One region of the Solibacillus daqui genome, then DNA from elsewhere that is predicted to be linked to it. Evidence: predicted binding sites of a transcription regulator. Region 1 holds the regulator's gene; each other region holds the start of a gene.
What was found. Region 1 encodes LexA, which represses DNA repair genes until DNA is damaged. Its sites were predicted from a motif close to CGAACATATGTTCG; they were not measured.
Positions count from the first base shown of each region.

Region 2: a site for LexA is predicted at 2,837-2,850, ahead of parE (DNA topoisomerase IV subunit B). Genes of this name have one in related genera too.
Region 3: a site for LexA is predicted at 3,062-3,075, ahead of ruvA (Holliday junction branch migration protein RuvA). Genes of this name have one in related genera too.

Region 1 is NZ_CP114887.1:2,625,683-2,636,077, reverse strand. Features, by position in the region: gene O7776_RS12870 (peptide ABC transporter substrate-binding protein) at 1-92, shown strand, start outside; gene O7776_RS12865 (hypothetical protein) at 465-764, opposite strand; gene O7776_RS12860 (hypothetical protein) at 963-1,235, opposite strand; gene O7776_RS20375 (YolD-like family protein) at 1,630-1,881, shown strand; gene O7776_RS12855 (hypothetical protein) at 1,936-2,115, shown strand; gene O7776_RS12850 (chloride channel protein) at 2,681-3,922, opposite strand; gene O7776_RS12845 (VOC family protein) at 4,246-4,617, shown strand; gene O7776_RS12840 (asparagine synthase) at 4,892-5,068, opposite strand; gene O7776_RS12835 (hypothetical protein) at 5,259-5,417, opposite strand; gene O7776_RS12830 (DNA alkylation repair protein) at 5,706-6,413, shown strand; gene O7776_RS12825 (5' nucleotidase, NT5C type) at 6,483-7,028, shown strand; gene O7776_RS12820 (gamma-glutamyl-gamma-aminobutyrate hydrolase family protein) at 7,198-7,914, shown strand; gene O7776_RS12815 (gamma-glutamyl-gamma-aminobutyrate hydrolase family protein) at 7,911-8,603, shown strand; gene lexA (transcriptional repressor LexA) at 8,649-9,272, opposite strand; gene yneA (cell division suppressor protein YneA) at 9,433-9,798, shown strand; gene O7776_RS12800 (YneB family resolvase-like protein) at 9,785-10,395, shown strand, end outside.
Region 2 is NZ_CP114887.1:2,136,089-2,146,483, reverse strand. Features, by position in the region: gene O7776_RS10355 (ABC transporter ATP-binding protein) at 1-356, opposite strand, end outside; gene O7776_RS10350 (YczE/YyaS/YitT family protein) at 584-1,237, opposite strand; gene O7776_RS10345 (HesB/YadR/YfhF family protein) at 1,310-1,600, opposite strand; gene plsY (glycerol-3-phosphate 1-O-acyltransferase PlsY) at 1,847-2,449, opposite strand; gene parE (DNA topoisomerase IV subunit B) at 2,872-4,848, shown strand; gene parC (DNA topoisomerase IV subunit A) at 4,845-7,274, shown strand; gene O7776_RS10325 (sigma-70 family RNA polymerase sigma factor) at 7,669-8,193, shown strand; gene O7776_RS10320 (DUF3600 domain-containing protein) at 8,186-8,872, shown strand; gene O7776_RS10315 (alpha/beta hydrolase family protein) at 9,050-9,925, shown strand; gene O7776_RS10310 (hypothetical protein) at 10,242-10,395, opposite strand, start outside.
Region 3 is NZ_CP114887.1:2,761,135-2,771,529, reverse strand. Features, by position in the region: gene O7776_RS13595 (FtsW/RodA/SpoVE family cell cycle protein) at 1-467, shown strand, start outside; gene O7776_RS13590 (transcription repressor NadR) at 512-1,039, opposite strand; gene O7776_RS13585 (LysM peptidoglycan-binding domain-containing protein) at 1,163-2,179, shown strand; gene O7776_RS13580 (aminoglycoside phosphotransferase family protein) at 2,227-3,006, shown strand; gene ruvA (Holliday junction branch migration protein RuvA) at 3,129-3,749, shown strand; gene ruvB (Holliday junction branch migration DNA helicase RuvB) at 3,765-4,769, shown strand; gene queA (tRNA preQ1(34) S-adenosylmethionine ribosyltransferase-isomerase QueA) at 4,786-5,823, shown strand; gene tgt (tRNA guanosine(34) transglycosylase Tgt) at 6,073-7,230, shown strand; gene yajC (preprotein translocase subunit YajC) at 7,363-7,623, shown strand; gene O7776_RS13550 (DUF421 domain-containing protein) at 7,710-8,363, shown strand; gene O7776_RS13545 (putative polysaccharide biosynthesis protein) at 8,331-9,836, opposite strand; gene O7776_RS13540 (post-transcriptional regulator) at 9,925-10,230, shown strand.

The sequences.
Region 1 (10,395 bases):
CGGGTGATGGGGGTGTTGGAGTAGAAGTAATAGTCTATTATAAAGATAATAAATGGAAATCCAAAGATGTGAAAAGGACTTGGATTAGTTAATCATTATTGTGCTAACGGGAGCTTTACTTGAATATTCGGTTTCCGAAATGATCAATCTTTGTTAAAAATTGGGGCTATGATTTTCTATAAGAATCATCATTTATAGCTGTGTTTTAATCAATCTTTATTTCAAGTCAACAATATACACGATTTTATACAAAGTGAAGAACAAGCCCAGCGAGTGAAAACATTGCTGTATCCACACTTTATGCTATTTGTATAAAATGATGTATAAACAATGTTCATTATGAAAGTCACGAAACGTTGATTTAACAACATTCGTGACTTTTTAATGTGCGCCTAAACTTTTATTTTGGGAACGTTATTTTGTATAAAGTTGTAATAATAATTTTTCGTTTTTTGTACTTAGAATCAATTTAATTGAGCAATAATTGGTGGTATCAATATTAAAATAATTGAACTTGTAATTAATATTTGAGAAACTTTTCTTGGCAATTTTTCTTTACCTTCACCCTCATACCATCCACTAAATTGAAATTTATTTCGATACAATACAAAAATGAGAATAATAATAGCGATTAAGCTTATCCAACTATTTTTTTCAGCACCATTGCCAATATTTAAGTATAAGTTTTCAAAAAAAGTGCCTAAAATCGCCATTAAAATTAGAAAAATAAACATAACTCGTAGTATTTCTAATAATATCCTCATTTAGCTCACCCAACCTTTATAATTAAGCTGATTTTACTATATTTTATAATAAGGAATATAGAGGCTACCAAAGTCTTATTTGGCAACGTTATTTGTATTTATTTTGTATACATTATTAGTTCCTGTTGCATTAAATCCTCCATTAGTTAAAGAAGAAAAGTTAAGCGTATTCAACAATCGCGCCCTTTAGTTGCACTCTTATGGTGTATTCCAAAATAAAGACATAACTCCGAAAAACAATAAATAAATAACTACAAGTATTGGGAAAACGTATAGCGATACCCTTCCTAATTTGTCCTTTTTGCTGAACAAGGATAAAACAAAAGAGAGAATTAGAAAGGTAAATCCGAGTAGCATTGTTATATTGTCATCAATAAACGAATTTCCCGTAGTAATATAGACACCTAGGAAAATAAGTCCAACTATTAGACTAATAAAAGAAAGCAACCCCATACTCTGTTTACTTTGCAATGCTGCCACCTCCCACATTTTTCAACTTTAACTTAACTTATACAACAATCTGTTTACAGAACATCTTAATACATAGTAATTTCAAATGACTTTATGAATTAAACGAATTTATTATCACGAAACACTTTTAAGTATAACATTAGTTCCCAAAGCGGTGTTTGGATGCAATATTTGCCTTAACCCTGTAAATCCGTATAAATCTAGGGACTGTAATTAGTTAACGGGCTTTTTTACGTGTATTCTTTAATTCCAATTTAACATAAAATTCCACATTTTTAAATGAGAGCAATTGTTCTATAATACGAAAAGATGAGAACGAATGTTCTTGTTATTTAAGGGCACAATGATAGGAGGAGCATTTCTGTATTTAAACATCACTGATTAGCAAACTGGCATGATGATACCTGAGCATTTGTATCAGATAAAAGAGTGGCAAAATAGCATAGGTAACGAGTACCCGAAAGAAAAAACGGATTGGGAATGGGACGAACTACAGCAGACTATTGTTAAAGCATATCATCAAAAACTGTTAGTAGAATTGAATCTATGGCGTGGTAAATGGATTTGTTTTATTGGGTTATTTTGTTGCCTACTCTTCTTTTTATTTAACTCGTGCTTTCCCTTTAAAAATACGTATACGCAATAATAGTTAAGACAATAATAAAGGTGAAGAAAATTTCCTTGAAAATGAGGTGAATACATGAAAAAGGTAATAACTGGTGCGTTTGCAGTAATACTTTCTACAGGATTATTGTATGGGTGTGGAACAGCTAATGATGAACAGGAGCCTGATCCAACTGAAGAACCTTCTGAACAACAAGAAGATCAAAATGATAACCAAAATGATAACCACAATGATAATCAGGACAATAATCATTAGCTTTACTTTGCGTTTTATAAGAGTAATACAAGAGCGTGTAGTTTTATCACGCTTGATGGATGTTTATGGACCAAGATAGCTATCTTGGTCTTTTGCTAATTTCGAGGTGATTAGAAGTGCCAAAGATAGATGTAGAAGGTAGCAGTATATATTATACAACGGCTGTTAAGGTTAAATAAGATATAAGTTGGTCACGAATATAAAAGAGCGTTAATAACCATATTTTATTTGAAGTAAATATGAATAAATTTATGAATAATATTTGCCCACAAAGCATTTTTCAGTTTGCCCACAAATTGCCCACAAATTCATAATCTTCTATGAATGGCTTATATATAATGTTTCACATTTAAAAAAATGCACATTACTAAATTCAATTTTAGTTGTGTGCATTTTTATTTTACATATAGATTTTTTAGGGAGAATTGATATAAGCTCTGCTATGTCATATTTAGATTAATCAAAATGACAGCTTTCTTTTATTTTTAATAACTATTTTTTAAAAAATTATTGATTATTTTAAATCTCTTTATTCCACAAATATCTAACTACCCAGCGTCTCTAACTAAAATGAAGCAGTTATTTTTTGTGGAAGTTTATTACTCATTTTACTTAACCCAATAAATATAACCACAATGATTAATATAACCGGGGCTAACTCTTTCGGGAAAAATAGCATTAGAGACAGTCCTACTAGTAAAGGTGTCTTTAAAATAGAGATCGAAGCACTACTACCTATAACAGCTACGATAAAAAGCATATCTAGTTGTGGAAACAGCGTCGCGATAGCGTAGCCTTGTAATATGGAAGCGAATATTACTGGTAAAACATTTCCACCAACCCAACCTGATTTTAAACAAAACTCCATTAAAACCAGTTTTAAAACAGAAGCCAAAATTAATGTAGCAATCGAAAGTGTCGGTACTAAACTAGGCAAAGCTTGCATAGAAAGTTGGCCGGAAAAAAGTAGATTAGGAGCAATTAAAGACATCAAACCAATACCAATTCCACCGATAACAGCACTTAGAATAATTTTATTGTTCATTTTAGAGAAGACTTTACTCATTGTTCTTTCCATTAGTTCATATAGTTTACTAAATAAAATACCAAACAAAATTAAAGGAATAAAAAGAATCAATTCATCCAAACCCCAATTAGTTTCCCCTAATTTTGTCACAAAAGGGGGTTGGTCTGATATTTTTATTAAAAACATAAAGGCAACCATACCGTTAACGATAAATACCATATATAATAATTTTTTAAGTAAAAGCAGCTTTTTCTCTTTAGGAGCCCGATCAGGATCATAGGAAATAAGGTAGTTATGAGGTAATGCTAATTTTTTCAGTCTAATTAACCATGATTCCTTTTTCCATTCGTTGTAGGAAAAATAAAAGTAACGCATTTTATCCCCCTGCCATACCGATAACGCAATAACAGAACTTAATATGGCTGCTGCGGGACCTACACTTGCACCGAAGATTAAAATAAAAAAAGCAATTAAAAAATTGAGCCATACATAAGAATAGTCAATTCTTTGAGTTGTTTTTAATTCAAATATAGAATCATTAGCTGTTTTAGGAAGATTTCCCCACTTATACCTGCTAAAACCTACTAAAATACCACCAAAAATACATAAAAATAATGTATAGATGAAGGGTGTTTTTAAATTATTGGATATGTCAGTCCATAAAAAATCTGTCAACCCATTAACTAAAATTAAAAAAACAGAAGAAATAGAACCGATTATCCCACTTAGAATTAAGCCATAAACAAGTAATCCGATTATTTTAAAGTACTTCTCAGTCAAAATAAAATTCCCCACTTTTAAAATGTATATAAAGACTCTCTCTTGTTGCTTTAAGTAACTATATTCATTTGAAATACTAATAATATTAATTATGTCGATATAATTATACTTGACTATACAATGAAAAGCTACTTTATATGAGTACCTTCATTAGAGTGCTATTTTTGTTTTTTCTCATAAACTGGTGTAGCGACTAAATATCTAGACCATTATTTGAACTGGTTCCAATTATAAAGGGGCAGGTTAATTCAATAATCGGAAGGAAAAAGGTATTTAGAAAGGGAACTATTTGATATACCGGATTAAATAAAGGAGAGAAGGCTATGAGTAAATCATTTATTGAACAAGTACATTATATTAGAATTCCTGTAAAAGATTTAGAACTGTCGGTACAATGGTATAGAGATGTATTAGGTCTCAAGTTACTAAACAATACTGAGGAACTTGCAATTTTAAAAGTAAATGAAGGACCTTTCTTACTTATCTTAGTTCCTACCGAAGATGAAACATTTGCACATTTTACAATTGATAATGAACAAGAATTTAGCATTGGCTTTACAAGTCCAGAATTATCTAAATTTCATCAATACTTAATTGATAATCAAGTTAAGGTCGAGGATATAAAAGAAGATAATGGTCATGCCTTTTTCCACTTTTATGACCCAAATGGTAATAAACTTCAAGTACACTGGTAAGATTATAATAAATAAATTACCTATTTCATTAACGGGTGCTATAACGGAATAAGAACGGGAACGTCCAAATCAGACGTTCCCATATTTTTTGCCTGAAAAACAACAATACTATTTAACAAAGCCTATTATTAAAGTGTAATACGTAATAAACGCGGTCTATGATATCAACCGTAACACTGCCTGTAAAACCTTTAGGGATTTTTGCACACCTTACTTTCTTCTTACTAATATGATTGGAAATAAATGAAGAGCACAAAATTGTGCTCTTCAATTACTAACGACGATGTTCTACAAGGTCAATTGCACCCAACAAGATATGGGCTAAACCGAATCCAAATACAGTGTGTGCAATCATGTTATTAGGACCATTTTTTTGCTTTAGTGCAATTCCAGTCACAGTAACAGCAGAACCTAAAATAGCTGGGATTAAACCTTCACGAATGTTGTTCATAAAAAATCCCTCCATCGTAGTTATTTGGTGTTATTACACCATTATTACTATTAACAATTAAACAAGATGCTATACTTTCTAAACATGTCGACTAATTAAAACCATAAAAAAATCTAAGCAATCACTCAGATAAGTGGCAAGAAATGATCGCTTCAAAATCAGTACAATATTTTGTGTTGACATTCTAATTTTACGAAGGATTTATTGTATTCGAATTATTTTCTTCTTCGGATTGTTCCTCAGTCGCGAAGTGGTCGTATGCAAGTAAAGTTACACCTAATTTTTCTTCAAGACTTTTTAATTCATTAAGCTGCTCAGGTCCTAGGTTTGCGAATTTTGTTTTGACCAAATTGATCACATCCTTACTTAGTTATAAAGGTAGTATGAGAAAATGTTAGCTCGTTATCCTTAAAAAGTTTTAAGAATATAAAATATGAGAGCATTCAAAATTAAAAGTTTGGACAATCTTGAATGCATATCAATTGAGATAAAGTCTTTATTTTAACTGTGAGATATTTACCGGTATTTGGATTTAACTTTTGTAAACGTAATGAAAATGACAGAATGGAAAAAATAGATTATTGTATTAAAATAAGATGTCATTATTTAAGTAGATAAGCAGAATGGAGGACTATAGATGGGATTTCAAACGATGATGCAAGAATTAGAGGCACTCGGGAAAGAGCGTACCAAAAAGATATATATGGGTAATGGAGCTGTGGAGCCTGTATTCGGTGTAACAACAGGGTCGATGAAGCCATATAAAAAGCAAATTAAAATTGACCAACAGTTAGCTGAACAGTTATATGCATCGGGCAATTATGATGCGATGTATTTTGCAGGGGTAATTGCAGATCCAAAAGCGATGACTGAGGAAGATTATGACCGCTGGATTGATGGTGCTTATTTTTACATGATTTCAGATTATATTGTGGCGGTAACACTTGCAGAATCGGATATTGCCCAGCAAGTAAGTGATAAATGGATTGCAAGTGGCAATGAATTGAAAATGTCAGCTGGTTGGAGTTGTTATTGTTGGCTATTAGGAAATCGTAAAGATGAATATTTTGAAGTTCAGAAAATTCAGGGCATGCTTGAGAAAGTAAAGAAAGAGATTCACGATGCGCCGCCGAGAACACAAGCATCAATGAATAACTTTGTCATGACAGTTGGCGTTTCGTTTAAACCACTCCATGAGGAAGCATTAAAAATCTCACATGAAATTGGCCCTGTTGAAATGCAACGTGAAGGTAAGAAACCAGGCATTTTACATGCTGCATTAGAAATTGAAAAGCAAATAGAAAAGGACCGAATCGGCTTTAAGCGTAAATATGTTCGCTGCTAAGGCTTACGCTTGTTTTTTTGTGAATGCTTTGTATAAACTAATAATAGGGAATGTTTGAGGAGGCATATGATGAAACCGAGTATTGCGATTGATATGGACCAAGTGTTAGCGGATTTTTATTCAAAATTATGCGACACTTATAATAAAAATTTCGGAGCTAATTTTACAAAAGACGAATTTTTATTAACAACACAACGTGATTTATCACAAGAAGATGCTAAGAAATTTTTTGCGCTATTAAATGAGCCAGATTTTTTCCGTGATTTAGCAGTACTAGATCCAGATTGTATTGAGGTCATAAAAGGGCTACAAGAACATTTTGAAATTTATATTGCCACTGCTGCAATGGATGTGCCGGGTTCATTTAATGCGAAGTATGATTGGTTAATGGAACATTTGCCATTTATAAAAACGCAAAACATCGTATTCTGTGGCAATAAAGCCGTAATACATACGGACTTTTTAATCGATGATAGCCCACGACAACTAGAAGCCTTTAGTGGTACGGGATTGCTTTACTCAATGCCGTATAACGCGGCCGAAGATGGCTATAAACGCGTCCACAATTGGAGAGAAATTCAAGGGTATTTTATGGAGCTATTAGCAAAAAAATAATCAAAAAAATCACCCAACTATAAAATATTGGGTGATTTTTTGTTTTTTCTAAAGTTGTGCTTAAAAATATGTCTCATCATCTACTTTTAAGATACTAGTATTTCATAGTGATATAGTATTATAATTTGAATAGTTTGAATTATAATTATATTTCTAAGGGGATAGTGAGATGAAACCAGTTATTGGCTTAACAATGTATGATATTGATAAAAAATTGGATATTAATAATGCCTATTTAGATTCGGTGGAAATAGCAGGTGGAATCCCCATTTGTTTGCCTAATGCGTCAGAGGAGCATGTGGATGCACTTCTTGATCGTGTGGATGGCATTATTTTAATTGGTGGAGAAGATATTGACCCAGAACTATTTGGTGAGGAACCACATCAAAATATAGGTCGCGTTGTACGGAAGCGTGATGATAGTGATTTATTGTTTATGAAGCGCGCATTTGAACGAGGTATGCCGATTTTAGGTGTATGCCGTGGTATGCAAATTATGAATGTCTTTTTTGGTGGGACGATTATTCAAGACATTCCAACCCAATTCGAAAGTGCAATTGGTCATAAGCAGCAATCAAAGCGTGGAGCGTTGGCACATAATGTTGAAGTGCTAACACCAAAAATGAAAGCTATTTTTGAAGAGGATATGTTCCGCGTAAATACGTTTCATCATCAATCCGTTGGAAAGCTAGGAGAAGGGCTTGTTTTATCGGGAATTGCAAAGGATGGCATAATTGAGGCAATTGAACACGAGGATCATCCGTATTGTATTTCAGTGCAGTGGCATCCAGAAGAATTGGCTCCACTTGGTAATACTCATGCACAACGATTATTTAAAAGTTTTGTTGAGGAATGTAAAACGACTGTTGTTGGAGGAAAGCGATGAAACCAATTATTGGATTAACGATGCATCCAGTCGAAGGGAAAATGGAAATAAACAATTCGTATATTCAAGCGATTAAACGCGCTGGGGGTATCCCAGTTTGTGTTCCATATATGGATGAAGAAACAGTCGACACGGTACTGAATGGTTTAAGCGCTATATTATTAATTGGAGGATATGATGTTAACCCGCTCATTTTTGATCAAGAACCGCATTATAAGTTGGGAACGGTTATTGATGAACGCGATCGAAGTGACATTCTAATTGCGAAAAAAGCTTTTGAACGCAATATGCCTATGCTTGGAATTTGCCGAGGAGAACAAGTGATGAATGTTGCTTTTGGGGGGACGTTACTTCAAGATATAGATACTCAAGTAAAGAATGTCTTGAAGCATACTCAAGCGTCTATGCGTCATGAATTAACGCATACGGTTGAATTGTTCCCATCCAAATTACAGGAAATTATCGGGCAAGAAACGATTTTAACAAATTCCTATCATCATCAAGCAGTTGATATCGTTGCGCCAGGATTTTTAATAAATGCCCAAGCGAAAGATGGTGTTATCGAAGGAATTGAACATCCAGAGCATCCATACTGTATTGGTGTGCAATGGCATCCAGAAGGGCTACAAAATGATCAACCTTCAGAAAAACTATTTAATAGCTTTATCGAAGCTGCTGTTCAATATTAAGGATAAAAAAATCCTCCATCATGTAGTTGATGGGGGATTTTAAAGTTAATGAACGTTACGATACAATCCTACTACTTTACCTAATATCGAAACTTGGTTGACAAGAATAGGCTCCATTGAACTATTTTCAGGTTGTAGTCTGAAATGTGTTTTTTCTTTGAAGAATCGTTTGACAGTCGCTTCATCTTCCTCTGTCATTGCCACAACAATTTCTCCGTTATTGGCTGTAGCTGTTTTTTTGACAATGACATAGTCCCCATCTAAAATACCTGCTTCAATCATCGATTCACCCATAATTTCAAGCATAAACAACTCGTCTTCTGATGTGCCGTACGTATCAGGAAGTGGGAAATATTCTTGGATGTCTTCGATTGCTGAAATTGGTAATCCAGCTGTTACTTTACCGATTAAAGGAACATGAATGACACCTGATTTTGGGATGGTCAACTCTTCTTGATCTAATACCTCAATTGCACGTGGCTTTGTAGGGTCACGACGAATAAGCCCTTTACTTTCTAAACGAGCTAAATGCCCGTGGACAGTTGAACTAGAAGCTAAACCAACAGCCTCACCAATTTCACGAACTGATGGTGGGTAACCTTTAGCACGAACTTCCTCTTTAATAAAAGTTAGAATAGCTTGCTGCCTTTTTGAAATTTTTTGTGTCAACGAACTCACCTCTTTATAATGCTATTTTCTTAGATACATTATATCAGTATGCGAACAAAAATGCAAACATAGGTTCGAAAAAGAGTTGACAAAAACATATGTTCGTATTACTATAAAGACAAATATTACGAACATACATTCTCTAAAAGGGGTTTCTACAATGAAAAAATTCAAATTAAACAGCTTCACATCAATGTTATTAGCATTTTCTATTTTATTATTTACATTTTTAATTTTTGAAGATGAGAAAATCGAAAAATACGAACAAGTGACAATCGTACAAGGTGATACTTTATGGTCGTTAGCAGAAACATATCGTGGTAAAATGGCTAAGAACGATTGGATTAACTTTGTAAAAGAAGAAAATGGCTTACAAGATGAAAAGGTATTATACGGCCAAGTATTAGTAGTACCTGTGGAGAAGGATTCATACTATATTGCCAATTTAAATCAAAACGATTCAACGAACGAAAAGACAGTTAAGGAAAAGACAGTTAAGGTAGCGAGAAGTGATGGATCAAACTAAAGCAGTATTATATTGTCGTGTTAGCACCGATAAAGACACGCAAGAAACATCGTTAGTTCGCCAGCAGGAAGAATTAACGAGCTATGCCAAATCGTTAGGTTATACAGAGCTTAGCGTTTACAAAGATCAGCATAGTGGCTATGAAGTAGACCGAGATGGTTTATTAGATATGCTCGATTTTATGAAAGACCATCAGGTGAAGGTTTTATTTGTGCAAGATGAAACCCGTTTAGGTCGAGGTAATGCACGAATGGCGGTTCTTCATTTAATTCAAAAATATGAAGCGACAGTTTATACATTAAATGATGCTGGCCCAATTGCATTAAATGAAATGGATACGATGCTACTTGAAATTTTAGCGATCGTTGAAGAATATCAACGTCGTATGCACAATGCCAAAATACGTCGAGGTATGCGCCGTGCAGTTGAAAATGGTTACATGCCCCAAAATAATTTAAAAAATCGAGGCAATATTGAAGGGCGAGAGCGAAAAGAAGTACCAATCGAAGAAATTGTGCAATTGCGTCAAAAAGGACTAACATTTGCTGAGATTGCCATGACATTAAAGGGTCTTGGTATCCCAATCAGTAAAGCGAC
Region 2 (10,395 bases), 490 kb from region 1:
TCTTCAATTTCCGCTTCACTAACTTCCTCAAATAAGCGTAATGCACCAAATTTGCCGCTTAAAACAATTTCAATGGCATTATCCTGCCAGTTTAAATTATCAATCATTGCATTGCTGACCCAACCAATTCGACGACGTAGCTTTGGGATATATGTCTCCCCGTAGGTTTCGCCTAACACTTGAACTTTTCCTTCGTTTGGCCATATGTAGCCATTAATGACCTTTAATAAAGTCGTTTTGCCAGAGCCATTTAAGCCTAAAATTGCCCAATGCTGATTTTTTTCGACATGCCAATTCAATTGATGTAAAATACGCTTTTCATTACGGTAAAGTTCTATGTTTTCGATATGTATCATATGAATACACCTCCAATTTAACTATGCACCTTTTTGATTGAAACGAAAAGTATTTTTTGAATTTTCTAGTTAATTATGGAGATGATGGTAATCATTAAGGAAAAAGAAAAAGGCTAGCATGAATTTAGTGATACACCGCATTCAAGCTAGCCAATTAAATATATATTAGCGCTAATTTTAAGGAATCATTTACACATCAAGTTAACTATAATCAATCCCTTAACTCATTATAAAACAGCACTTTCCATACCAGAAGCACGGAAAAATAGTTTTTCATTTAATCGTAATGCCCATTGAACAACTGGCCCTAAACCAAATGCCATAAAGACGGTACCTACACCAACAGGACCACCTAATAAAAAACCAATAACTGCAACTGTAACTTCCATCGTTGTTCGCGCACGGTTAACAGTCCAACCGAAGCGACGGACAAGCAATAACATCAATGTGTCACGTGGGCCAATCCCTAAATTTGCAACCATATACATCCCACAACCAAAGCCTAAAAGAACAATGCCAATGACAAATGCTAATGTTTGTTCAAATAGATTATGTAGATCGGGTAGTGTGTATAAAAAGATATCGACAAAAATCCCTGCTAAAAACATATCTAAATATGTTCCGATTTTCGGTAAACGTTTAGTAAAAATTGCATCAATCGCTAAAATGGTTAGGCCTATAATAATCGACCATGTTCCTACGGTTAAGCCTAAGTTCTTCTGTAAGCCAATGTGAAGCACGTCCCAAGAGCCAACGCCTAGAATTTGCCCCTTAATTGTTAATGCGATGCCAAGTGATAAAATAATAATGCCGGTAATAAAAAATACGCAGCGCCAATAAAAACCCTGTTTTACATTCAATTGTAATCCCTCATTGTTCATAAAATTCGACTTGTTTATTATAACGAGTCAAAATGCCAAAACAGGGATTACAATATATTTGAAAAATTTAAACTATTTTTCGTAGGTATAACTTAGTTCATCAGTATTCGTATCAACATTTACAATTAAATGATGCGCATTGAAAAACCATTCATCTGCCTTTTCAATATAAAAATGAATGCTGTCTACCACAGTTTCAACACCAATTTCATGTGGTTGTTCGCGATTCATACCAAGTGAAAACCCCTCGTGAAATGGAGAAGAGCCTCCGTATCGTGCATAAAAGCGAATATAATCTCCAGATTCTGCTTCCATTTCTTGCTTGAACCAACCGATTGCTTCTTTTGATAGTTTAATTTCCATGTGATTCACCTCAAAATTCTTTTTGGCGTAAAACTTCCAGTGCACATTCATTATAACGATAAAAAAAGCATGCTGAAAGTTTTTTCACTTCCAGCACGCAATATCAATTACGCCTCGGCGTAATTGCATCCAGATTTTTTCAAGCTCGGGCCACAGGACGTGGGTCAGTCAGCCGTTGTCACACGATGTGGCGTCCTTAGCCTAAGTACCTCTATTCAGCTGGGGTTTGATCCCCACTGAAGCAAGTTAAAAGCCTTTAATTTTTGGTTCTGTACCATTTATGATTCGTTTAATGTTCTCACGATGGCGGTAGAAAATAAAACTAGCCAAAAATGAGATTAAAATAAATAAGGCAAAGTTACCCGTTACAATCCAGTAAATAGTAACATAAATCATCGCAGCCGTTGCGGTAATCATTGAAGTTAAGCTTACCATTTTTGTTGTTTTTAATGAGATTAAAAATACAGCTAATAACACTAAAAATAAGGGTAAGTTATAGCCCAAAATAACACCTGCACTTGTTGCGACTGCTTTACCGCCACGGAACTTTGCGAAAATAGGGAACATATGGCCCGCTACTGCGATAATCCCTAAAGTAAGAGGATGCACCGTGCTATCTGCGAATATTGGTAATAGTGGCAATAGAACAGCAGCTGTCCCTTTTAAAATATCAATCAGCATGACAGCAATACCAGGTTTTTTACCTAATACGCGAAATGTATTTGTCGTTCCTAAGTTACCACTGCCTTGCTGGCGAATGTCTGTTTTGTAAAAAATTTTTCCGATCCATAAAGCCGATGGAATCGAACCGATTAAATAAGCACAAATAATAATAAAAGCGTTAAACAAGAGTTGTGCTCCTTTCGAAATTCAGAATTATTAGTTGGTACTAATAGTATGTAATGAATATTTTACACCGTTTTCAATTAGAAGAAAAGAAGAAATAAAAAATGGATATGAGAGATAATATGTATACGGCTAAAACATTCAGTGAAAAAATAAATATGCAATTGATAATATAACGTATTGAAAAGTAATACAACATTTTTTATTTATCTATGTCAATTTACCGAATCCAATGAAATTTACAGGAAAATAGTTACATTTAGAGAAAAAGTATTAGAGGATATGCTTTTAAAGGGACATTTTTGATGATACAATTAGTCTTTGCAAAGACTAAAAAACCGCTCCAAACATTGACAGAGTGCGATTTTGGCGGTACGATTAGATAGAAATAGAACGTTTGTTTGTATTTTTGGAGGGGATTACATTTGGTAAAAAACCAAACGGGTGTTTCTTATAATGAAGATGCCATTCAAGTATTAGAAGGTTTAGAAGCCGTACGAAAACGACCAGGGATGTATATTGGTTCAACTGATAGCCGAGGTCTTCACCACTTAGTTTATGAAATTGTAGATAATGCTGTGGATGAAGCACTTGCAGGATTTGGGAATCATATCATCGTGAAAATTCATGAAGATAATAGTATTAGTGTACGTGATCACGGTCGCGGAATGCCTACTGGGATGCATAAAATGGGTAAGCCGACGCCTGAAATTATTTTCACCGTGCTTCATGCCGGTGGTAAATTTGGTCAAGGAGGCTATAAAACAAGTGGCGGGTTACACGGTGTGGGTTCATCGGTCGTAAATGCCCTGTCTACGTTTTTAGAAGTAACGATTCATCGTGATGGACAAATATATAAACAACGTTTCGAAAACGGTGGAAAGCCTGCTACTTCGTTAGATATTATCGGAAAAACAAAAGAAAACGGTACATTAGTTCATTTCTTACCAGACCCAACGATTTTTTCAGTAACGAAATATAATTACGATACATTAGCAGAGCGTTTACGTGAGTCTGCATTTTTATTAAAAGGCTTAAAAATTGAGCTTATTGATGAGCGCGGTGAAGGTAAGCACGAGATTTTCCATTACGAAAGCGGTATCGAGGCATTCGTCACGTATTTAAACGAAGAAAAAGATGTATTGCATCCAGTCAAATATGTTGAAGGTGATTTGCAAGAAATAGAGGTTGAATTTGCGTTCCAGTTTAACGATGGTTATTCTGAAACGATTTTGTCATTCGTAAATAACGTACGTACGCGTGATGGAGGTACCCATGAAACAGGTGCTAAAGCAGCTATGACACGTGTATTTAACGATTATGCACGAAAAATAGGCTTGCTAAAAGAAAAAGATAAAAACCTAGAAGGCGCTGATATTCGCGAAGGCTTAACTGCGATTGTTTCCGTTCGAATACCCGAGCACTTATTACAATTCGAAGGGCAAACGAAAGGTAAGCTAGGTACTTCCGAAGCGCGATCAGCCGTGGATACCGTTGTTTCTGAAAAGCTTATGTATGTACTGGAAGAAAACGCTGAATTATCATCTTCTCTTGTTCGTAAAGCAATCCGTGCACAACAAGTTCGTGAAGCAGCGCGTAAAGCACGTGATGATGCACGTAACGGCAAAAAGAAAAAATCGAGCACGTTATTGTCAGGGAAATTAACGCCTGCACAATCAAAAAATGCAGCGAAAAACGAGCTCTATTTAGTAGAGGGTGACTCTGCCGGTGGTTCGGCAAAGCAAGGGCGTGACCGTACGTTCCAAGCGATTTTACCACTGCGCGGAAAAGTTATTAACACGGAAAAAGCAAAGCTCCAAGACATTATGAAAAACGAAGAGATTTCGACGATTATTCATACAATCGGTGCTGGTGTTGGTGCTGATTTTACAGTAGAAGATGCGGCATATGACAAAGTCGTGATTATGACCGATGCCGATACGGATGGTGCGCATATCCAAGTGTTACTATTAACATTCTTCTATCGTTACATGCGACCATTAATCGAGGCCGGCAAAGTATATATCGCGTTACCACCTCTTTATAAAGTGTCAAAAGGCTCTGGTAAAAAGCAAGAACTTGAATATGCTTGGACTGAAAATGAACTAGATGCAGCGATAAAAAAAATCGGTAAAGGCTATGTCATCCAACGCTATAAAGGTCTTGGTGAAATGAACGCTGACCAATTATGGGACACAACGATGAATCCAGAAACTCGTACGTTAATTCGTGTAAAAATCGAAGACGGAGCACGTGCAGAACGCCGTGTGACAACGTTAATGGGTGATAAGGTAGAGCCGCGCCGTAAATGGATTGAAACAAATGTCAACTTCGGCATGGAAGAGGATGCAAGCATTTTAGAAAATGAATTCATCCAGCATGAGGAGGTTAGTGACAAATGAGCTCTGTAGAAAAATTTCAAGATTTACCATTAGAAGAAGTCATGGGTGACCGTTTTGGTCGCTATTCAAAATATATTATCCAAGACCGTGCGTTACCAGATACACGTGACGGATTAAAACCAGTTCAACGCCGCATATTATTTGCAATGTTTAACGAAGGCAACACGAATGACAAGCCGTTCCGTAAATCAGCAAAAACAGTTGGTAACGTAATCGGTAACTACCATCCACACGGAGATTCGTCTGTATATGATGCGATGGTGCGTATGAGTCAGGACTGGAAAAGTCGTCATATGTTAGTCGAAATGCACGGTAATAACGGCTCGGTTGATGGAGACCCACCAGCTGCAATGCGTTATACGGAAGCCCGTTTATCATCTATTGCTAGCGAGCTATTACGTGATTTAAACAAGGATACAGTTGATTTTGTTCCAAACTTCGATGATCAGGACATGGAGCCAACTGTATTACCATCACGTTTCCCTAATCTATTAGTAAACGGGGCAACAGGGATTTCAGCTGGTTACGCGACGGATATTCCACCACATAACTTAGAAGAAGCACTGGATGCGGTGCTAATGCGTTTAGATAATAAAAACTGTACGGTTGACGAGCTGATGACTGTTATTAAAGGGCCAGATTTCCCGACAGGCGGGATTATTCAGGGGCTTGACGGGATTAAAAAAGCATACGAAACAGGTAAAGGCAAAATTATTGTGCGCTCTCGTACTGAAATTGAACAGTTAAAGGGCAATAAAGAGCAAATCGTCATTACCGAAATTCCGTTTGAAGTGAATAAAGCAAATATGATTCGTAAGATGGACGAGTTACGTGTTAGTGACCGCCGTTTAGATGGCATTTCTGAAATTCGAGATGAATCAGACCGAGAAGGACTACGTATTGTTATTGAATTGAAAAAAGACGTACAAGCACAGGGAATTCTCCATTTCTTATTAAAATCAACGGACTTACAAGTATCGTACAACTTTAATATGATTGCAATCCATAATCGCCGTCCAATGATGATGACATTACCGTTGATGCTTGATGCCTACATCGACCACCAAAAAGAAATCGTACGCCGTCGTACAGCATTTGATTTAAAACGTGCTAAGGACCGTTTACATATTGTCGAAGGGTTAATGAAGGCATTATCGATTTTAGATCAAGTCATTGAAACCATTCGTGCGTCAAAAGACAAACGCGATGCCAAAAATAATATTATCGACAAATTTGGTTTTACAGAAGTGCAAGCTGAAGCGATTGTGAGTTTACAACTGTACCGCTTAACTAATACCGATATTACACAGCTCGAAGAAGAGCAAGACGAACTGAACAAGCAAATTGTGAAGTTTACTGCGATTTTAGAGGATGAGAAGAAATTGATTCGTGTTATTAAAACGGAGCTTGCCGACATTAAAAAACGCTTTGCTTCACCACGTCGTTCTATAATTGAAGCTGAAATTGAAGAAATTAAAGTAACACGAGATGTATTAGTACCAAGTGAAGAAGTTGTTGTAACGGTAACAAAAGATGGCTATGTCAAACGTACAAGCCTGCGCTCACATAACGCGTCAAATGGTAAAGATTTTGCAATGAAGGAATCTGATTATCTCTTATACGAAGCGCATTCCAATACGCAGCATCACTTACTGCTATTTACAAATCGAGGCAATTATATTTATCAGCCGGTGCATGAATTACCGGATATTCGTTGGAAAGATTTAGGCCAGCACATTTCAAGTATTGTGCCGCTCGAGCAAAACGAAGAAATCATTGAAGTCATTGGCATTGAGACGTTTGAACAAAAAGATATTTACGTCTTTACGGCAACTAAAGATGGTCAAATTAAGCGTTCAGCGCTAGCAGATTACGTTGTAACTCGTTATTCGAAGCCAATTAAGACAATGAACCTAAAAGGCGATGACGAGATGATTTTCGCCCAACTTGTGACGGAAAATGAAGAAGTATTATTATCTACGAATACAAGCTATACTATTCGCTTCCCGATGAATGATTTACCTGTTACTGGTGTAAGAACTGCCGGTGTGAAAGGGATGGTTATTAAAGAAGGCGAACAGTTGGCTGGTGTAGTTATTTTAAACCCTGAGCAAGATCAAGAGTTAATCATTGTGACGCAGCGCGGTGCTGTTAAGCGTATGCTTGTTGGAGAAATTGAATTAGGCAACCGTGCGAAACGCGGCGTGGTGATTTTAAAAGAGTTAAAAACAAATCCACATCGCATTTACACAATTTTAGTTGTCAACTTTAGAAATACGATTACAATCGAAACAGAAAAAGGTGTACAAGAGTCCATTGCTGTGACGAATTTAACGCGTGCTGACCGTTACTCAAATGGTTCGTTACGTATTGATACTGATGGTGACGGTGCCATTATCCGCGCATTTGTGGAGAAAATGGAGTAACATATAAATTTAATAAAGTTGAAGAACTTTTAAAATGTCGCTATGCTATTCGATGGCTATGACCTAAAAATTGATAAAGCAAACAATCACTGATATATCAACGATTGTTTGCTTTTCTTTTGCCTCCAATTCTCCGCAAGTAAAGAATTTTCTTATACACTTAAGTAAGTGGTGATCAATTTACCTCTTAAGGCATTATTTCGGATCAGAACCAATATATCAAATGGGGATTATTCTCTACTACTGAATACAATTATGTGTTATTTTGACAAAGTATACATTCATTACTAAACCTTCCAAATCGAAATACATAAAAAATTTTAAAAAAATTTAAGCCAAATTACCTTCCCGTTTGTCTAATAGATGTACAACCAAAACGAAAGGAGGAATTAAGATGAAACTTGAACGTTTAGTAAAGAAAGCACAAAAAGGAAATGATAAAGCTTACTTAATGCTTTTCCAGCAATACGAAGCAGATATTTATCGAATGGCTTATGTTTATGTAAAAAATAAAGAAGATGCATTAGATCTTGTACAAGAAGTGGCCTATCATTCTTTTAAGAAAATCAGTACATTGGAAAAGCCAGAATATATCAAGACATGGCTTATGAAAATTACGATTAATTGTGCATTGAACTTAATCAATAAAAATAAAAAGGTAATCCCACTAAATGTAGACTTTGAAGTGTTTACAGGGTCAGAAGATAAAGATATTGCACTTACATTGTCTTTACATAAGTTGATTGATACTTTGAAAGAGGATGAGAAGAGCGTCATTTTACTAAAATATTACGATGATCGTACATTAAAGGAAATTTCAGAGATATTAGATATCCCACTTGGAACTGCAAAGTCAGTGTTATACCGCGCTTTAGATAAACTTCGCCAAAATTTAAAGGAGGTAGATAATTATGCATAACCATCTTAAGGGAGAGTTATCAAAAATCGAAATCCCATTGGAGATTCATGAAAGAAGTAAACAGGGCATTACGAAAGCAAAATCTGAAATGAGTGGCAAAATGAATCGTTTTTTTAAAAAACGATTGGCTATAGCGGTAATTTCGGCTTGTTTAATGGTTCCAACCGGTGTATTTGCTTATCAAGCGTTATTGGCCGATGATTTATATGGTTCGTTTGATAATCTCAAAAAACATGTAGCAAGTGTAACTATGGAGGGCTACTTATTATTTGACGCAAAACTGAATCAAGCAAAAGGTGATCTAAGTAAAGAAGAATTTAAGCAATTTAAAGAGTTATTAAATGTATTTACAAGTGCAAAACTTGAATATGGTGATAACAATGGAAATATAGATTATTCTCAAGTCCCTACAGAATCATTTGAAAAAATTAAAGTAGCTATGTACGAAATTCAAGCATACTTTGATAAATTAAATGGACTCCCATCAAGCAAAGAGGTTTTAACAGCTGAAGAATTTGAAAAATACATTCAAGCCCTGATGACCTATGAATCAATTATGGCAAAAGCAGGAGTATCAAGTGTTCCTGAGATCGGGGTAATTCCTACAGAGCTGCAAGAGGAATTCTCTGAAGCGCAACAATACTTAATTTATGTGAATGAAAAACAAATTGGAAACTGAATTAATGATAGATGACAGTGAAAAAAAGTTTGATTAAAATAGTCTCACCTCTTTAGATTTTTTAGAGGTGAGATGTTTTTTATTGGATAATTATGTTAATATCACTTTATAAATGTAAAGAAATATACTTAAACTAACGAAGTAGTTTTCTTGAAGAAGGAACATATAGCAAAGAATATGCGAGAAAGGAGTGAGCTTAAATGGACAATATTAATATTAGGGGAGGTATCATTAATGACAAAAATAATAATGGAAGATTGCATAGTGAATAACATACCAATTTTGAGTATTTATCAAAGTGAATTAAAGAAATGCCCATTAATCTTTTTTCTTCATGGATATGGAGGAGATTGTGAGCAAGGATTAGATTTTGGATATATGCTAGCAAAAAAAGGGTTTTATTATGTTAGTATCGACTGCAAAGACCATGGTATGAGGGAAACGAACACCGAAACTAACAAATTTTCTAAAGTATTTCCACCAGATACTGGACTTGATTCTTATGTTCATATGCATGAAGTAATAGAACAGTCTGCATTCGATATACAAAGTCTCATTGAATATTTTAAAAGTAGAGATGAGATTGATAAGAATAATATAGGAATATCAGGTTTTTCTATGGGAGGGTATGCAACATTTTATATCGCAGCTAATAACCCTGATATAAAAGTAGCGGTTCCAATAGCTGGAAAGCCAGCTTTTACAAAAGCATGGAAAGATAGTATCCTTTCAACTGGTACTTATGAACAATGGAGAGAACCGATTCAAAATGCAGAAAAAGAAATAGCAAGAAGAACAGATTACTTCCAAATGATAGATCCATATGAAAAATTGAGTAATTATTCACCAAAACCATTACTAATTATCAATGGTGATCAAGATACAGATTCACTATTTACTTATTCATTAGAACTCTATGAAAAGTTGTTACCATTGTATGCTGAACAGCCAGAAAATCTTCGACTTAGCATGCCTTTTGTCAATCACCAATTTAATTATTATATGAAGCTTGAAGCTTGCAATTGGTTTGAAAAGCATCTTGGTAATCATTAATAGGATACTATTTTGATAAACCTTATTGTACTAACAGGGCTTTTGACACGAACTGATTCACAATTTACGTACGACCTATCCGCGAAAACACTTATTACATGAAATATTAAATGATTTATTATATAGAAAACCGAGTAAGAGCGTTTATGTCGCTTTTACTCGGTTATTTTGGTTTGCTATATGGGATTTTCAATTCCTTACTCAGAAACATCACAAAATTCTTCTGGTACTTCGAACTAATTTAAAATCGCTCTTAACAGAGGATATTCGTGCACTGGATGGTAATGTAGTGTTTAATTGTTCATTTGAGAAAGAATTACGTTCGAAACGCCAAACTCCGCACATAATCCCATTTTGCCTCAGATGATAGCACAATATTATTTTGCTTAATCGCACCGAGTTCAAAGCTCGAACGATCCTCTGCAATGATAAATTGAAAAATCAGTTGCTGCTTACCGTGTGTACCTGTG
Region 3 (10,395 bases), 140 kb from region 1:
AAGCGTTTTTACATCCTGAATTATATCCGGATTCAGCAGGCTATATGATACTACAAATTAAAGCTGCACTTGCGAAGGCAGGTTGGTTTGGTTCCGAAACCATTTACTATTTACCTGAAGGTCATACAGATTTTGCATTAGTCCAGTTAATCCAAACATATGGGTATAGTGCGGGTATCACGGTGATTGTTGTCATCCTTGCGATTGCAATTCGCATTTTATGGATTTTACGCACAATGCCACAATCATATGGGCGATTGCTTGTGCTATCGGTAGTCACATTATATAGCGTCCAAAGTGTTTATTCCATATTAATGGTATTTGGATTGTTGCCGATTACAGAAATCCCCTTGCCGTTTATAAGTTACGGTATTACACCATACCTGCTTAATGCATTAATAATCGGCGTTGTGTTAAGTGTATATCGTAGAAAATTATATATGACGAAAAGAAAGGTTATTACATAAAATAAAACAGCTTAGCGGCCATGATGCCGTTAAGCTGTTTTCGTTTAATGTTCGATTAAAAAGCCGCGTTCGCGTAATTTTGCTTCAGCTAATTTTATACTTTCTTTAGAAGTTGCGCTAATCACATGTAAATGTGTTCCGTCTGTTAATGCTGATAAATAAAGGGCGTTCGATTCTTCGACTCGTTTCACAAATTGCTCCACCTCTAAACGATTGGATACCATGATGGATGCGGTAATTTCACCATAAACGGGATGTTCAACAATGACGCTTTCTACTGTAACGCCACAATCAACTAAAATAAATAGCTCATCCTTTGCTTCATCCGGCTTATGCGCGCATACAATTTTACGTGTGAATTTTTCTTGTTGCACATGATGCATGTAAACATAGCCTTGACTTGTCGCGACAATTGGTTCATTGCGTGCTTTCAATAAATTCATGTCATTAACAATTACTTGACGTGACACATTTGTATGCTTTGCTAAGTCCGTACCTGTTAATGGTTGCTTCGCATTTTTTAGCAAGGCGAGAAGTTCGATTCTGCGTTCTTCTCCTAATAATTTTTTCATTTATTCCACCTCTATCAACGTAGCTGTACCTTTAAGTGTAACACAACTTTTAACTACTTGAAGTAAACATTGTGGCAACTAGGCAATTTATGCATATGCTATTACGAGAAAAGGAGGAAAGATGTGCGCGTTCATATTGTCCAAAAGGGAGATACTTTGTGGAAAATAGCCAAGCAGTATGCAGTTGGCTTTGAAGAATTAAAGCGTTTAAACGCACATTTGACCAATCCCGATTATATCGTACCGGGAATGGAAATTTATTTACCTAATAGTGCACCGAAAAAAGAGGTACAGCATGTAGTGAAAGAACAGCACGTAGTGAAAGAACAGCAGAAGCCGGTGAAGGAGACGCCAGTGCAACCATCAAAGCCTACTCTACCCCCGACTCCAACACCAACGCCAACACCATTACCAGTTCCGCAAATTCAAAAACCGCTGTGGCAAGGAGATTTTTATTTCCAACCGCCAATACCGCAGCCAATGCCGATGCCAAATTGGCAAACGCATGTACATGTCCAACCATCGATTGAGCAAAACGTAACTGCACCACAACCGCAGCCAATGCCACAACCAATACCGCAACCACAACCAATGCCACAAATGATACACCCGCAGCCTATTTTTATTCAGCAACCACCTCAACCACAGCAGCCGATTTATATCGAGCAGCCGATGATGATGCCACATCATTGTATGCCGCAAATGATGCCACATCATTGTATGCCGCAAACGATGCCACATCATTGTATGCCGCAAATGATGCCACATCATTGTATGCCACAGATGATGCCACAGATGATGCCACAGATGATGCCACAGATGATGCCGCAAATGATGCCGGAAATGATGCCGGAAATGATGCCAATGCACCAATGTCCGCATTGTCACCGTATGCCGATGGAAGAGTCCATGAATATGCTTCCAATTATTCATGAAGAGTCCCCGACAAAAGATTGTGACTGCTCTGATCAAGATCAACAATTACGCCATTATTATGATGAAATTCATCAGATGATGTGTAACCCGAATCCTTGTCACCATCCACAAATGATGCCGCATCCCACATTTATGATGCCACAGATGCAACAAATGCACCCGATGCATCAAATGCCATCTCAAAATAAATCATGTCGAAAGTGATTAAAGATAATTGTTGGCAATGGGATTCACCAAACGGCCGTTTTTTTATGAAATATTATGAAGATATAGGGCTTGCACAAAAAGTGAAATATGTTCATCAAGAGCTAGAAAATATTGATTTTCCATACCATGTGCCACTTGAGCAAAATGAAAGTGGCCATATTTTAAAGCAAAAATGGATTGATGGTACGAGTGTAAACTATGAAAAAAGAGCGCATCAAATACAAGCGCTACAAGCACTCGAAACATTACACAACACATCAAATAAAATCAATTGGTCTCGAGAAGAATTGCCAAACTACCATCTCCTACAAAAATGGCAACGGAGATTTGACCGTTTTGTTATGCAACAAGAGGCTTTAAAAAGCTTGCTCCGTGATAATTATGACATTATTGTAAATGAAGCTTTAGCAGCATTAAATGCAATTGAACAAATTCAAAAAAATCAGGAAGCAATTACGATACTGCATGGGGATGTCGTTCATCATAACTTCATGGTCACAGCGAATGAGGTAAAAATAATTGATTTTGATTTGGCAACTCTTGGGGAAGCATCGGATGAGTTGATATTATGGATGCATCGCGTGCTACCTCAAACAAACTATAATTTAAAAAAACTCATGAAAACGCACCCGTACTTACAAACAGCCCATCATAAATTACAATATTTAAATTTCCCCAATGAAATACTGAGAGAAAGTTTGTTTTATTTGAAATTAAACGAACGACAGAAGCTTTCATGCTATCCATTTATCCAATCGATTGTCCGGGATTGGCTCAAATATAAAGCATCGTTAAAAAGTACGATTCAAACAATGATGATGTAGAATATGTTACACTTAGAAAGGCTGTCTAATAGGCAGCCTCTTTGTTTTGATTAATGCAACGTATGTTCGTAAGTTCCAATCAAACTATGCTATAATGAAGCAAGAAATGTGAGGGATGAACGATGTATGATTATTTAAAAGGACAAGTGACACGTATTACACCAGAGTATATCGTGTTAGAACAACAAGGGGTAGGCTGGTTACTTTATACGCCAAATCCTTATGCTTTTCGAACATCAGCAAGTGATCAGCAAATTTTCGTATCGATGCAAGTGCGTGAAGATGCACAAAATTTATACGGTTTCCATAGTTTAGAGCAACGTGAATTATTTAAAAAACTCATTCAAGTGTCAGGCATTGGTCCAAAAGGTGCTTTAGCTATTTTAGCAAGCGGTAATCCAACATCAGTGATTCAAGCTATCGAAATGGAAGATGAAGCTTTTTTAGTGCGTTTCCCAGGGGTCGGTAAGAAAACAGCGCGTCAAATGATTTTAGATTTAAAAGGCAAGCTTGATATGCTACTTGATGCTGATGTATTACCAAGTGCCGAAGATGAGCTACCGTTGTTTGGTGTCAATCCAAATAAACATGAGCTAGAAGAAGCAATGCTTGCATTAGTCGCGCTTGGCTATTCAGAAAAAGAACTCGATAAAATTAAACCTCAGCTTGAAGAAGATGATAGCTTAACAACGACAGATGCCTATATTAAACAGGCATTAAAATTATTATTAAAATTGAAATAAAAAGGAGTGAGAACTTTGTCAGACCGCGTACTTTCTGGACAAGCGACCGAAGCTGAACAGCAATTTGAGCTTTCGTTAAGGCCACAACGCTTGGCGCAATACATAGGCCAAGATAAAGTAAAGGACAATTTAAAAATCTTTATCAAAGCCGCAAAGCTACGCCAAGAAAGTCTTGACCACGTTCTCCTTTATGGTCCACCAGGTTTAGGGAAAACAACATTGGCAGTAGTTATAGCTAATGAAATGGCGGTAAATGTAAAAATGACAAGTGGTCCTGCGATTGAACGTCCAGGTGATTTAGCTGCGATATTAAGCTCACTTGAAGCAGGCGATGTATTATTTATCGATGAAATTCACCGTCTGCCACGTGCAATTGAAGAAGTATTGTACTCGGCAATGGAAGACTTTTGTCTAGATATTGTTGTCGGTAAAGGACCTGAAGCACGTTCGATTCGTTTGGATTTACCCCCATTTACATTAGTAGGAGCGACAACACGTGCAGGTGCGTTATCTGCACCATTACGTGATCGTTTTGGGGTGTTAGCACGCTTAGAATATTATGATGAGGAAGCACTTGCACAAATTGTCATTCGATCAGGTGAGTTATTTGGTGTTGAGCTAAATGAACAGGCGGCTTTTGAAATTGCGCGTCGTTCTCGTGGGACACCACGTATTGCCAATCGTTTACTAAAGCGTGTGCGTGACTATGCGCAAGTGTTAGCGAATGGTATTGTTTCAGAACAACTAGCACAGCAAGCGTTAGAATTATTACAAGTCGATCCGCGCGGGTTAGATCATATTGACCATAAATTAATGCAGTCGATGATTGAGCGCTTTGGTGGTGGTCCAGTTGGTTTAGATGCACTAGCGGCGTCAATTGGTGAGGAGCGCATTACGATTGAAGATGTATATGAGCCGTATTTACTTCAAATTGGCTTTATTCAGCGTACACCGAGAGGCCGAATTGCTACGATGATTTGCTACGAACATTTTGGCTACCCGCCAGCACAAAAAGAATAAGAAGGAAGTTTTAAACGTGAGAGTAGAAGATTTTGATTTTCATTTACCAGAAGAATTAATTGCCCAAACACCATTATTAGACCGTACTGCGAGCCGATTAATGGTTGTAAATCCGGATTCATTAGCACTTGAGCACCATAAATTCGGGCATATTTTAGAAGAGCTAAACGAAGGGGACTGTCTTGTATTAAATGATACACGTGTCTTACCTGCTCGATTAATGGGGGAAAAAGAAGGCACAGGGGCACACATCGAGCTGCTCTTATTAAAGCAAACAAAAGACGATGAGTGGGAAACACTAGTCAAACCTGCCAAGCGAGTAAAAGTTGGCACAGTTGTGACTTTCGGTAACGGTTTATTAACAGCAACTTGTACTGGTGAGCTAGATCATGGTGGCCGAACGTTCAATTTTAAGTACGACGGTATTTTCTATGAAATTTTAGATCAATTAGGTGAAATGCCTTTACCACCATATATTCGCGAAAAATTAGATGACCAAGATCGCTACCAAACCGTATTCGCGAAAGAGCGTGGTTCAGCAGCAGCACCAACAGCAGGCCTTCACTTTACGGAAGACTTATTGGAAGCGATAAAAGCAAAAGGTGTAAAAGTTGTATTTATTACATTACACGTAGGTTTAGGAACTTTCCGCCCTGTAAGTGTTGACTCAATCGAAGAGCACGACATGCACTCAGAATTTTACAGTGTTTCAGAAGAAGCAGCGGCAACGATTCAAGGTGTAAAAGATGCAGGTGGTAAAGTCATTTCTGTAGGTACAACTTCAACACGTACGCTGGAGACGGTAGCGCGTGATAATAACGGTAAAATCGTGGCTTCACAAGGCTGGACAAACATTTTCATTTTCCCAGGCTTCGACTATAAAGCGATTGATGGACTTATTACAAACTTCCATTTACCAAAATCAACACTTGTGATGCTTGTAAGTGCATTAGCTTCAAAAGAAACAATAATGAATGCATATGAAAAAGCAGTAGACGAAAAATATCGCTTCTTCAGTTTTGGCGATGCGATGTTTATTCGCCCGAAGAAGTAATTTGCAATTACCTTTAAATCTCTATACAATAAATATCTGTGTGCACCTACTACAACAAGTGGTAGGTGTTTTATCATCATTCAGCGGTTGTCTGGGACACCCGCTGAATGATGATAAGCCTCTGGTAGATGTCACAGATTTTTTAAAGGAAACTTTTTGAGTAAACTCAAAAAAAATCTGGACGCAATTACGCCGAGGCGAAATTGATTCGAAGTAGTGTTGATACTTTAGAAAAGCGAGGAAATATATATGACAGAAACAAAAAAGCAACCACCCATTCGATATGAGTTAATAAAGACATGTGCGCAAACAGGAGCACGTTTAGGAATTGTGCATACTCCACATGGCTCATTTGAAACACCGACATTTATGCCAGTAGGAACACAGGCTACTGTTAAAGCAATGAGTCCAGAAGAATTAAAAGAAATGAATGCAGGTATCATCCTTTCAAACACGTATCATTTATGGTTACGTCCAGGAAATGACATCGTGAAAGAAGCAGGTGGATTACACAAATTCATGAACTGGGATCGCCCGATTTTAACAGATTCAGGCGGCTTCCAAGTTTTCTCTTTATCAAAGTTCCGTAAAATCGAAGAAGAGGGCGTACATTTCCGCAACCACTTAAATGGCGATAAATTATTCTTATCACCAGAAAAAGCAATGGAAATCCAAAACGATTTAGGTTCAGATATTATGATGGCATTTGACGAGTGTCCACCATTCCCAGCAACATACGAATATATGGAAGCATCTGTAGACCGTACGACTCGTTGGGCAAAGCGTTGTAAAGAAGCGCACCAGCGTCCAGACGAGCAAGGGTTATTCGGTATTATTCAAGGTGGCGAATACGAGGAATTACGTCGTAAATCAGCAGAAGCATTGGTTGAATTAGACTTCCCTGGTTATGCAATCGGTGGTTTGTCGGTTGGTGAACCAAAAGATATTATGAACAAAGTATTAGACTTCACTGCACCAATGATGCCAGCAGACAAACCACGTTACCTAATGGGCGTAGGCTCTCCTGACTCACTAATTGATGGTGCGATTCGCGGAATTGATATGTTTGACTGCGTTTTACCAACACGTATTGCTCGTAACGGTACATTAATGACTTCTGAAGGTCGTATGGTTATTAAAAACGCAAAGTATGCAAAAGACTTTACACCAATCGATGAAACTTGTGATTGTTATACTTGTAAAAACTATACACGTGCATATGTTCGTCACTTAATGCGTACGGAAGAAACGTTTGGTTTACGCTTAACTTCATACCACAACTTACGCTTTTTAATCAAAACAATGGAGCAAGTTCGTGAGGCGATTCGTGAAGACCGTCTTGGTGATTTCAAAGAGGAATTTTTTGAGAAGTATGGTTATAATAAGCCAAATGCAAAAAACTTCTAATAATCTGATAGAATTTTAGTAGAAATTAGCAGTTTTTAATTTTTTTAAGAAATTTTAGAGTTTTTATGCGCAAAATAGCGTAATTTTATACTATACTATGAAAATGAGATATAGAAGGGGGGCAATTTGAGAATGGAAGGTTTATATCAATTTTTACCAATTATCATAATGTTCATTGCGATGTGGTTCATTTTAATTCGACCAGCACAAAAACGTCAAAAAGCAACGACACAAATGCAGACTAACTTAAAACGTGGCGATAAAGTCGTTACAGTTGGTGGGTTACATGGTGAAGTCGACGCAATTGAAGATACTACTGTATACTTATTAGTTGATGGAAATACACGTTTAAAATTCGAACGCCAAGCAATTGGTCGTGTAGAATCTGTGTAATGATAAAAGGCTTGTGGAATGCATCTTCCACAAGCCTTTTTGTATGAATTTTCTATTTTTGTTCATGCTAATTACGAGGTGATCATATGAATGATTATTTACTAATTAGTATTCGGACAATACTTTTATATATTATTTTACTTGTTGTATTTCGTTTAATGGGCAAACGAGAAGTTGGCGAATTGAGCATTGTAGATTTAGCGATTTTTGTTTTAATGGCAGAGGTTGCTGCACTTGCTTTAGATGATCTAAATCATGATTTAGGGAAGGATATATTACCAATTGGTGTATTATTTATCATACAATATGTGAATTCTTGGTTTATTTTAAAAAATAAAAAATTACGTGATTTTATAGAGGGTGATCCTACAATGATCATTCGCGATGGCTGGTTATGTGAAATCGAAATGAGAAAACAGCGCTATAATTTAGATGATTTGCTACAACAATTAAGAGAGCAAGGTGTTAGCTCTGTACAAGATGTGGCCTTTGCGTTTTTAGAGCAGTCTGGAAAATTGTCAATTTATCTTAAGGATCAAGACCCGATAATTTTACCACTTGTGCTTGATGGCTATGTGGATATGCGGCATTTAAAAATTATTGATAGAGATTTGGAATGGTTAGAGCATGAGCTGATGGTACAAGGCTATACTAATATTCGAGATATTTTTTATTGTAGCTATGACAATGGGAAGTGGTTTGTCCAATTACGTGCGCGAAAAGATCGTACGAATGTATAAAATGTCTTGAATGCGAATTTGCTTCGTGAGTACTAATAATAAAATGGTAACTGTAAGTGTTATTATGATTTGTATAGTGAAAGGAAAGTGCTGTGTATAGGTAGGGAGTACGGCAGCTGTAACGATAAATACACTATAGGGCAACACAAAAAATCGAAAACCAACACGGATTTTTGGTTGTTGTTTAATAGACGCGATGTGTAAAAAGGACGTTATTAAAACACCAAAACCTATGGCAATGATAGCACCAAATTCTTGGATTTCCGGCTGAGACGCAAGGAAAAATAATAAAAACAGTTTGCCGATGCCACCATAAATCGAATTCATCATTGCAGCTTGTGCCTCGTCCATTGCCTGTAAAATGGCATGAAGTGGACTTTGAATATAATAAAAATAAAAAATAGGTGCTAAAATTTTCATATAGCCTCGATTTTCTTCTAAATGGAACAAAAGCGTGACCAATTCGTCTCCATGTATGAAAAACAAGGTAGCAGCAATGCAGCCAACTAACGAACTCAGTCTTAGTGAATGGCTGACCCGCTTCGTGAGCAAGGGCAAATCATTGCGTGCTAAGGCGCTACTAACAGCTGGGACGAGAATAATTGATAACGCACTTGGGATGAACGCAGGGAATAATAATAATGGGATATGTACACCAGAAATCACCCCATACAGTGTAGTCGCTGCACCCGCAGTTAGGCCAGCAACGGTCAACGCTTTTAAAAAAACAATCGGCTCTAAAAACCACGTAAATGTGCCAAATAATTTGCTACCCGCAGATGGTAAAGCAATTTGCATAATCGGTTTCGTGAAAGAAGTCTTCGCTTTTTTAGATGTAGCTTGTTTTCGTTTGGCACGAATGTAAAAGTAGCTCAAAAATAGCAACGAAAAGATTTCACCAATCGCCGTAATCGCCATTGCTGCCGCCGCAGTTTTGGCAGGGGACGTAGAAACAAAATACGGCAAAACAGCCATGATGAGTCCAATGCGAACAGCTTGTTCAAGGAGTTGTGCCCAAGCAGTAGGTGCAATTTTAGCTAAGCCTTGTAAGTAAGCTTTTATGAGACTTGATATGATAACTAGTGGTATCGTAAAGACGCTAATATAGAGTGTGAAGATTAAATTTTCATTATGTAATAATGTTTTTGCAATCAATGGGGTACTTAGTAGGGCAATTGGTGTAAATATAATGATTGAAATGACAGATAGTTTAATAGCAGTTGACATGACAGCTGAAATTTGATCGTTTTTACGTGTGGCATCATATTGCGCAATAAGCTTTGACACAGCAATCGGAATCCCTAGTTGAATAAGTGAAATAAAGAAAATGAATGTTGGGTATGAGGTCATATAGAGCCCCACAACTTCTTCACCTGCTATACGCATAAATTGCATGCGGTAAAGAAATCCAAAAAGTTTAGAAATAAAGATGACGAACATTAAAAATAATGTTCCTTTTAAAAATGAGCCCAATTACCTTCTGCTCTCTCCTTTCGAATTCATATACAATTAACGTATGCTCCATAAAATTAAGTTAAAACCTACAGTAGGAGTGATTGCTATGCAAATTCCGTTTTCACAACTTTTTGAACAAGTTCAAGAAATTTTGAAAAACAAAGTTGAGGAAATTCATTACTTTGGCTATGATTCCATTACAGAGCAAGATGTGTGGCGCTATTGCATCGATAAGGTATGGCGTAAGAAAGACGTTCAAAGTTTAAGGCTTCATGAACTCGCTTCAGGAATTTTAGGTGTAAGTGCTTCTGAATTGTTGAACTATATTCAAATAAAAGATTTAAAGCAAAGTAATGTTGAAACAATGATGTCAAAGGATGAACTAGATGAATTATTTGATTCAAAGAAATAGGTCATCATAATTTAGGGAAAAGTAATTCGAAATATCTAGTAATAATTTGACAGTTTCCACAAGCTGTTTCATAATGATAGTGTTGCGCTTTTCAATTTGTAGATATATTATATTTGAAAAGCAAAAAGTACATGAATAGCCATTAGTACATAGTTTGTGGAACGC